Regions from separate parts of the Erwinia sp. AC075 genome, predicted to be linked through region 1. Evidence: predicted binding sites of a transcription regulator. Region 1 holds the regulator's gene; each other region holds the start of a gene.
The links. Region 1 encodes sigma-54, which starts transcription at its own class of promoters, with help from an activator protein. Its sites were predicted from a motif close to GTTGGCACANNTTTCGCTNT; they were not measured.

Region 1 (3,285 bases):
GCACCATGACTTGTTCTCCTGAATTTGCCTGTTTGAGGGTATTCAGCCCTGGCTGCTAAGGCCGCCAGAATAACCCACATGCTTAAAATGAGCCGGGGCTTCCACGCCCGGTATGATCAGTGGCTCTCCTCAGGAGTCTCAGCCATGATCTCGTAAAGCTCTTCATCGGTCTGCGCAGCACGCAGGCGGCGACATACGGTTTTATCCGCCAGACGTTTGGCAACCAGCGACAGCGTATGCAAATGCGTTTTGCACTGATCGGCAGGTACCAGTAAGGCGAAAAGCAGATCTACCGGTTGATTATCAATGGCATCAAAAGCGATCGGCTGATCGAGGCGGATAAAAACGCCCACCGCACGCAGGGTGTCTTCTACCAGCTTGCCATGCGGGATCGCGATACCATTACCAATTCCGGTACTGCCCATACGTTCACGGGTCAGAATCGCTTCGAAGATGGTCTGGTGCGGAAGGTTAAGCTGTTTAGCCGCCAGCTCGCTGATGATTTCCAGCGCCCGCTTCTTACTCTGGCAATGGACGCCGCTGCGGGTGCAGGACACATTCAGTACCGAGCTCAGTTCCAGTGTTAATTCATTGTTCATCATAGTTTCACTTACGTGTTCACTTCTGCCTGGCAAAATTACGGGACACATCTTCACCTGAGAAGAGGGGAGAGGGTCATCGGTCGACTGCTCAGCCTGCCTGATTGATTAACGGCCCGGCTCCCCGGTTAAAGGGAGCCGAGCCGGTTATCTACGTCATGCCTGATCCTAAGATTAGGGTGGCGAAGAAATAATCAATGCTTGAGTGAAATTTAGTGCTGCTTCAGCTTGTCTTTATGTTTATTGAGCTGGCGCGTCAGCTTGTCTATCAAGCCGTCAACCGCCGCGTACATATCTTTCCCTTCCGAGGTGGCATGCAACTCACCGCCATTCACATGCAAAGTCGCATCCGCTACCTGAGTGACCTTTTCGACCTTCAGTACAATATAGACCTGATTAATTCGATCAAAGTACTGTTCCAGTTTGGCAAATTTGGTCGTCACGAAATCACGCAATGGTTCAGTGATTTCCACGTTCTGCCCGGTAATGTTGAGTTGCATACGTTCTTCCTTATCTGTTCGATCAGACCAGCTGTTTGCGCTGGTTTGAGGGCGGGATGGATAAAGACTCTCGGTACTTTGCGACAGTGCGGCGCGCTACCATGATCCCTTGATTAGAGAGCAAGGTCGTGAGCTTGCTGTCGCTCAGTGGTTTGGCGGGATTCTCCGCCGAGATTAATTTTTTCACCAGTGCACGTATCGCCGTGGAGGACGCTTCGCCACCACTGTCGGTGTTGACGTGACTGGAGAAAAAATACTTCAATTCAAAAATTCCGCGCGGACTGTGCAGATACTTCTGCGTGGTCACGCGCGAAATGGTGGATTCATGCATATCCACGGCACTGGCGATATCCGCCAACACCATGGGGCGCATAAATTCCTCGCCCTGTTCAAAAAACGCCTGTTGCTGATCGACGATGCAGCGCGTCACTTTCAGCAGCGTGTCGTTACGGCTTTCCAGACTTTTTATCAGCCACTTCGCTTCCTGCAAATTGCTGCGGATAAACTGGCTGTCACTGTCGTTACGCGTCGAACCGCCGAGTGAAGCGTAATGCTGATTAATCTTCAGCCTGGGTACGCTGTCTGAGTTCAGTTCCACCGTCCAGCGATTGCTGGCTTTGCGCACCAGCACATCCGGGATGACATATTCCGGCTCGGTAGTATTAATCGACTGACCCGGACGCGGATCGAGCGACTGAATCACCTGCATGGCGTTTTTAAGCACGTCTTCCTTCAGCCGCGTCACGCGCATCAGGCTACGAAAGTCATGATTAGCCAGTAAGTCCAGATGTTCGCTGACAATCAGCCTTGCCTCTTTCAGGCACAAGGCCTCAGGCGGGAACTGGGAAAGCTGGACCAGCAGGCAATCCCGCAGATCGCGGGCACAGACGCCAACGGGATCGAAGCGCTGGACGCGTTTCAATACCGCTTCCACTTCATCCATGGTCAATTCATCGTTGCCAATGCTGTCGAGGATCTCATCCAGCGAGGCGGTCAGATAACCGGTGTCGTCCACGGCATCGACGATCGAGGTCGCGATCGCCCGGTCAGTTTCGGTAAACGGGGTTAGCTCCACCTGCCACATCAGGTAATCCTGAAGGGTCTGCGTGGTTTCACCCTGATAGACCGGCAGCTCGTCGTCGTGATAATCGGTTCCGGTGCCTGACGGCGTTCCGGCGGTATAAATTTCGTCCCAGGTCGCATCCAGAGGCAGTTCTTCGGGCATGTCTTTCTGTTCCAGCGCTTCCCTGGTATCCAGAGCCTCTTTCTCCTGATATTCGCGTACGTCCACTTCCTCATGAATGTCGGTTTGTTCAAGCAACGGATTACTTTCCAGCGCCAGCTGAATTTCCTGCTGTAGTTCAAGCGTAGAGAGCTGCAGCAAACGGATCGCCTGTTGCAGTTGTGGCGTCATGGCAAGCTGTTGGCTAAGCCTGAGTTGCAAACCTTGCTTCATATTCAGGATACTAATTCCTCGAAAATCTTACCTGGTTTTAACACCTTATCAGAGTCTGAACTCTTCGCCCAAATAGACTCTTTTAACTTGTTCATCCTCCAGAATTTCTGCCGGAGTTCCATGAGCAATTAAGTGCCCCTGGCTGACGATGTAAGCGCGCTCACATACCGCCAGCGTTTCACGCACGTTATGGTCGGTGATCAGCACGCCAAGGCCGCTGTCACGCAGGTGTTCGATAATCTTTTTGATATCAATAACTGAAATCGGGTCTACACCGGCAAAGGGCTCATCAAGAAGGATGAACTTTGGATTGGCGGCCAGCGCGCGGGCAATCTCAACACGACGGCGTTCGCCACCGGATAATGCCTGACCCATGCTGTTGCGCAGATGCTCGATGTGGAATTCGTTCATCAGCTCATTGGCGCGGTCTTCGCGTTGTTCTGTGGTCAGATCGTCGCGGATCTGCAGCACGGCCATCAGGTTGTCATAGACGCTCAGGCGGCGGAAGATCGACGCCTCCTGCGGCAGATAGCCAATCCCACGGCGAGCGCGGGCGTGCAACGGTAAGATACTGATGTCTTCATCATCAATGATGATACGACCCGCATCACGCGGCACAATGCCAACTACCATATAAAAGGTGGTGGTTTTGCCGGCGCCATTTGGACCTAACAGGCCAACAATCTCACCGGATTTGACCTGCAAACTGACATCTTCGACCACGCGACGG
Region 2 (3,285 bases), 1.8 Mb from region 1:
GTAAGCATTCTCGCCATGGCTGTTGACGTCCAGACCTTCGCGTTCCTGATCTTCCGGAACACGCAGACCCACAATCATGTCAGCAATTTTGAAGGCCACGAAGGCGACCACACCGGTCCAGACGATGGTCACACCGACGCTGAAGATCTGGATCCAGACCTGATGGCCCATGGTCACGCCAGGTGCATAGCCTACGCCACCCAGTGAAGAAGAGGCGAAGACGCCGGTCAGGATACAGCCTACGATGCCGCAGACGCCGTGAACGCCGAACACGTCACATGGGTCATCCACACGCAGCCATTTCTTCAGGATGGTAACACCCCACAGACCTGCCAGACCGCCGACGATGCCGATAATCAGCGCACCACCCACACCAACATAACCACAGGCAGGAGTAATCGCGACCAGACCGGCAATCACACCAGAGCAGACGCCCAGCAGTGAAGGTTTGCCACGCAGAGCCCACTCACCGAAGGTCCAGCTCAGCATCGCGCCAGCTGTTGCCATAACGGTGTTCAGGAACGCCAGACCGGCAATTTCGTTAGCTGCACTGGCTGAGCCAGCGTTGAAGCCAAACCAGCCCACATACAGAATCGCCGAACCCATAAAGACCATTGGCAGATTGTGAGGCTTAAAGGCTTCTTTGCCGAAACCAGCACGTTTACCCACCAGGTAAGCACCCACCAGACCAGCAACTGCGGCGTTAATGTGCACAACGGTACCGCCTGCGAAGTCCAGCGCACCGTCCTGGGCCAGCAAACCGCCTGACCAGACCATGTGTGCAATAGGCAGATACGAGAAGGTCAGCCAGATAGCAACGAAGATCAGTACCGCTGAGAAGCGAACGCGCTCAGCAATCGATCCAACAATCAGGCCCACGGTGATACAGGCGAACGAAGCCTGGAAGGAGACGTGGATATATTGGTAGAAGGTGCCTACCAGTGAGGTCAGCTGGATGTTTTTCAACATCGCCATGCTGAAGCCACCGAAGAAGGCGTTACCTTCACTGAAGGCCAGTGAATAACCGTAAAGCATCCACAATACGCACACCATCGCGAAGGTCACAGAGACCTGAGTCATCATGGAAAGCACGTTTTTAGCGCGGAGCAGACCGCCGTAAAACAGGGCAATACCCGGCAACGTCATGAACAGCACCAGCGCGGTGCAGATCATCATAAAGGCGTTGTCAGCTTTATCAGCCACTGCCGGTGCTGCAGCCATCGCAAGCGACGGTAACAGAGCCAGACTGGCGAGGCCGAACAGAGCAATTTTTTTATTCATTTTATCCCATCCCATCAACATTCTTAGCCCCGAGATTACAGTGCTGCTTCGTCAGTTTCGCCAGTGCGAATACGGATAACTCGCTGCAGTTCCGCAACAAAAATCTTACCGTCACCGATTTTGCCGGTGTAGGCAGCCTTGCTGATCACATCAACCACTTCATCCAGCTGGTCGTCTGCAATCGCAATGTCTATTTTTACTTTTGGCAGGAAGTTCACGCTGTATTCTGCACCGCGATAAAGTTCTGCATGCCCTTTCTGGCGACCAAAGCCTTTCACTTCGGTCACGGTCAGCCCTTGAATACCGATAGAGGAAAGTGCTTCACGCACGTCTTCCAACTTAAACGGTTTAATTACCACGGTAACCAGCTTCATATGATCCCCCTCCAGATATTGAATACGGTTGTTTCGCCCAACACGGATTGATTAAAGCAAAGGCTGTGCCATAAATTAAAAATTGGCATTTTTCAGACGATTAGTCAGTCTGGCTCAGTGTTGCTGAGCAAAGCAGAGAAAAACAGAAGGAGGTGAAGCAGAATGTAGCCAACAAAAAACGCACCATTACGGTGCGTCGCGCGTTAATTATGTGCAAAAGCGGGAATTCGGCCGGTTATGCGCCTGTTCCTGGTGCAGCGAAGCGGCAGTCTTTACACCGCCTCGCCCGCTTCCAGTTCATCGCCGACCTGCTGCAATTGGTACATTTGCCAGTAACGGCCCTGTTTTTCCAGCAGCGTCTGATGATTCCCCTGTTCGACAGCACGACCACGGTGCAGAACCAGGATGGTATCGGCGTCGATAATCGTTGAAAGCCGGTGTGCAATGACCACCAGCGTGGTTTTTTCGCGCACGGCTTTCAGCGCCTTCTGGATGTCTTGTTCAGTGCCAGAATCGATATTGGCCGTTGCTTCATCGAGGATCAAAATCTGCGGCGAAGCCACCAGCACCCGAGCCATCGCCAGCAACTGCTTTTGCCCGACGGAAAGGTTATTCCCCTGCTCGCCAAGACGAGTATGGATGCCCTCAGACAGGCCGCGCGCCAGTTCAGCCAGCTGCACCGTCTCCAGCGCTTGCCACACCGCCTCTTCAGAGATATCGCGCCCAAGGGTCACGTTAGCAAAGAAGGTATCCGCCAGGACCACCGGATCCTGTTGAACCATCGCCACCGACTGACGTAAAACGCTGTGGCTGAGCGTACTTAACGGTCGACCATCCAGACAAATTTCACCGTGCTGAATCGGGTAGTAACCCATCATCAGATTGGCCAGCGTGCTTTTACCGCTGCCGGTATGGCCGACCAGCGCCACGAAGTTACGCGACGGGACGTCAAGGCAGATATCGCTCAGCACATTGCGATCGTCGCGGTAAGCGAAAGTCAGATCCCTGACCGAGATGGACCCCGAGGTCAGTGGCCGGGTATCCGTGCCGTAATCCTGGCGCGGGGCATCGATCAGTTCAAAGATGCGCTCTCCTGCCACCACCGCCTGCTGCAGCATAGACTGCTGCGTAGTGAGTTCGATCAGCGGTTCATTGAGCCTGCCGAGGTAGTTGATAAAGGCATACAGAACGCCGACCTCAATGCTGCCCGCAGACGAGAAGCCAAACAGCAGCATCAGTCCACAAAGGATCAGGGCAGAGAACAGGCTGAGCAGCGGACGCAGAAGGAAACCATCAAGCTTCAGCGTTTCCATACGCGCCAGATAATGCGAGCGGCTGGCTTCACCCATACGCTCACCAAAGCGCGCCTGCTGGCGGAACTGCTGGATCACGCTCATGCCGTTAATCACTTCATTGAAGCCATTATTGATATCAGCCAGATAGCTGCGCATGCGACGGACAATCGGCGTGCTGTAACGCTGATAAATCAGCATCACCGTCAGCACGGCCGGGAAGATGGTGATCGCCACCAGCGCCATGCGCCAGTCAAGACTGAACATCGCCACCAGCATCGCCCCAATCAGCGCGGCACTGCGTAAGACGGTGGCAACCACCGTGACGTACAGATCGC
Region 3 (3,285 bases), 670 kb from region 1:
GATAGTAACCTGCTGGTTTGGCTTAACTTTACCGCGTTTGATGCGGCCGATGCCGATAACACCAACGTAGTTGTTGTAGTCCAGCTGGGAAATCTGCATCTGGAATGGCGCTTCTGCCTCAACCTGCGGAGGAGAAACGTGATCCACGATAGCCTGATACAGCGGAGTCATATCCTCAGCCATATCGTTGTGATCCAGACCAGCGATACCGTTCAGCGCTGATGCATAGATTACCGGGAAGTCGAGCTGCTCGTCAGTCGCATCGAGGTTTACGAACAGGTCAAATACCTGGTCAACAACCCAATCCGGACGCGCACCAGGACGGTCAACTTTGTTGATAACAACGATCGGCTTCAGACCATTAGCAAACGCTTTTTTGGTCACGAAGCGGGTTTGCGGCATTGGGCCATCCATTGCATCCACAACCAGCAGCACCGAGTCAACCATTGACATCACACGCTCAACCTCACCGCCGAAGTCGGCGTGTCCTGGGGTATCCACGATGTTGATGCGGTAGTCATTCCAATTAATGGCGGTGTTTTTTGCGAGGATGGTAATCCCACGCTCTTTCTCCAAATCGTTGGAGTCCATTACGCGTTCGGTGGCTTCAGTACGGGCGTCAAAGGTCCCGGATTGCTGCAGCAACTTATCGACCAGGGTAGTTTTACCATGGTCAACGTGGGCAATAATGGCGATGTTACGCAAATTTTCGATCACAGCTTTGCCTCAGGCATTAGAAATAGCGCGCTATTGTACACGGATTAATCGAAGGACTGAACAGGATCACAAATTTCAATTAAAGATAACTGTCAGGATTGCTTTTTACACCTTAAACAGTGCAAGAATCGCACTCCATCGAAAAAATGCACCAGAATAGTGCTCACTCAGCACTCAATAGCACCAAAATGGTGCGCGACTTCCATCATGGTGCAGGTCCCGTATCACGAGAGGGCGCATCATAGCGCTTTTTCAGGTAAATAATAAAGTTGGCATAGATTTCGCTTTATACACTCAAGCGAAGAATGCAGTTTTTCACAACGGTTGATAGCGTGTGAGAGATCTTTATTATCGGATGACAATGCGAGATAAGCAAAGTCCACCTTGAGATCGCTAACCACGACGACAATGACAAAATCCAGGAGAGTTAAGTATGTCCGCTGAACACGTTCTGTCGATGATGAACGAGCACGAAGTCAAATTCGTTGACCTGCGTTTTACCGATACCAAAGGTAAAGAACAGCACGTCACCATTCCTGCTCATCAGGTTAACGCTGACTTCTTCGAAGAAGGCAAAATGTTTGACGGCTCCTCTATTGGTGGCTGGAAAGGCATTAACGAATCAGACATGGTTCTGATGCCAGATGCGACCACCGCTGTGCTGGATCCATTCTTCGAAGATCCTACGCTGATCATCCGTTGTGACATTCTCGAGCCAGGCACCATGCAGGGCTACGATCGTGACCCACGCTCCATCGCAAAGCGCGCTGAAGATTTCCTGCGCTCTTCTGGCATTGCAGACACCGTTCTGTTTGGACCAGAGCCAGAGTTCTTCCTGTTCGATGACATCCGTTTCGGCAGCAGCACCTCCGGTTCCCATGTTGCTATCGACGATATCGAAGCTTACTGGAACAGCGGTAAAGCTTACGAAGGCGGCAACAAAGGTCACCGTCCAGGTCTGAAAGGCGGTTACTTCCCGGTTCCACCTGTCGACTCCTCACAGGACATCCGTTCTGCGATGTGTCTGACCATGGAGCAGATGGGCCTGGTTGTTGAAGCTCACCACCACGAAGTGGCAACCGCGGGTCAGAACGAAGTGGCAACCCGCTTCAACACCATGACCAAAAAAGCTGACGAAATTCAGATCTACAAATACGTTGTTCACAACGTGGCGCACGCCTACGGCAAAACAGCGACCTTTATGCCGAAACCTATGTTCGGTGATAACGGTTCTGGTATGCACTGCCATATGTCACTGTCTAAAGACGGTAACAACCTGTTCGCCGGCGACAAATACGGCGGCCTGTCTGAAATGGCCCTGTTCTACATCGGTGGTGTTATCAAGCACGCTAAAGCGATCAACGCCCTGGCGAACCCAACCACAAACTCTTACAAGCGTCTGGTCCCAGGCTACGAAGCGCCAGTAATGCTGGCTTACTCTGCCCGTAACCGTTCTGCTTCTATCCGTATCCCAGTGGTTGCCAGCCCGAAAGCACGTCGTATCGAAGCGCGCTTCCCTGATCCAGCGGCTAACCCGTACCTGTGCTTCGCTGCACTGCTGATGGCTGGCCTGGACGGCATCATCAACAAGATCCACCCTGGCGATGCGATGGACAAAAACCTATACGACCTGCCGCCGGAAGAAGAAGCTGAGATCCCTAAAGTGGCAGGTTCACTGGACGAAGCGCTGGCAGCACTGAACGAAGACCGCGAGTTCCTGACCCGTGGTGGCGTGTTCACTGACGACGCTATCGAAGCTTACATCGAACTGCGTAAAGCCGAGATGGACCGCGTTCGTATGACGCCACACCCTGTTGAGTTCGAGCTGTACTACAGCGTTTAACAGGTAAGACAGTATTTGTTGCCGTGGAAAATTCCAGCCCATCTCCGGATGGGCTTTTTTCACCACGAATTCATCGTCCGGGAAGACGAATTTCGGGTTTAAGGACTATAATGCACTAAAATGGTGCAGGAGAAGGCTGTATGGCAACAGGCACGCTGCCCGATGCTGGGCAGATTCTCAATTCCCTTATTAACAGTATTTTGTTGGTCGACAGCGAGCTGGTGGTGCATTACGCCAATCCCGCGGCCCAACAACTGTTAGCGCAAAGCTCCCGCAAGCTATTTGGATTACCGCTGCCGGAACTGATGGGATATTTTTCGTTAAATATCGACGTCATGCTTGAGAGTCTGGATGCAGGTCAGGGTTTTACTGACAGTGAAGTGACTTTAGTGGTCGACAGCCGTGCGCATATTATGTCGCTAACCGCACAGCGTCTGCCTGAAGGCTTAATTCTGCTTGAAATGGCCCCGATGGATAATCAGCGCCGTCTCAGTCAGGAACAAATTCAACATGCTCAGCAGGTCGCCGCCCGGGATTTAGTCCGTGGTCTGGCACATGAAATTAAAAACCCGCTGGGAGGATTGCGTGGCGCAGCACAGCTGCTGGCGAAAGCCCTGCCCGATCCGTCATTAACCGAATATACCAAGGTGATCATTGAACAGGCCGACCGCCTGCGCAATCTGGTTGATCGCCTGCTGGGTCCACAGCAGCCGGGTATGCACGTC

Region 2: glnK (P-II family nitrogen regulator) is a predicted target of sigma-54. The motif match lies at 1,709-1,728, and genes of this name have one in related genera.
Region 3: glnA (glutamate--ammonia ligase) is a predicted target of sigma-54. The motif match lies at 986-1,005, and genes of this name have one in related genera.

The regions. Positions count from the first base shown of each region.
Region 1 covers NZ_CEEDEU010000001.1:4,382,860-4,386,144, forward strand. The annotation lists gene rapZ (RNase adapter RapZ) at 1-7, opposite strand, end outside; gene ptsN (PTS IIA-like nitrogen regulatory protein PtsN) at 117-599, opposite strand; gene hpf (ribosome hibernation promoting factor) at 812-1,099, opposite strand; gene rpoN (RNA polymerase factor sigma-54) at 1,122-2,555, opposite strand; gene lptB (LPS export ABC transporter ATP-binding protein) at 2,604-3,285, opposite strand, start outside.
Region 2 covers NZ_CEEDEU010000001.1:2,534,216-2,537,500, forward strand. The annotation lists gene amtB (ammonium transporter AmtB) at 1-1,296, opposite strand, end outside; gene glnK (P-II family nitrogen regulator) at 1,317-1,655, opposite strand; gene AC0IXH_RS12120 (SmdB family multidrug efflux ABC transporter permease/ATP-binding protein) at 1,928-3,285, opposite strand, start outside.
Region 3 covers NZ_CEEDEU010000001.1:3,710,245-3,713,529, forward strand. The annotation lists gene typA (ribosome-dependent GTPase TypA) at 1-717, opposite strand, end outside; gene glnA (glutamate--ammonia ligase) at 1,151-2,560, shown strand; gene glnL (nitrogen regulation protein NR(II)) at 2,701-3,285, shown strand, end outside.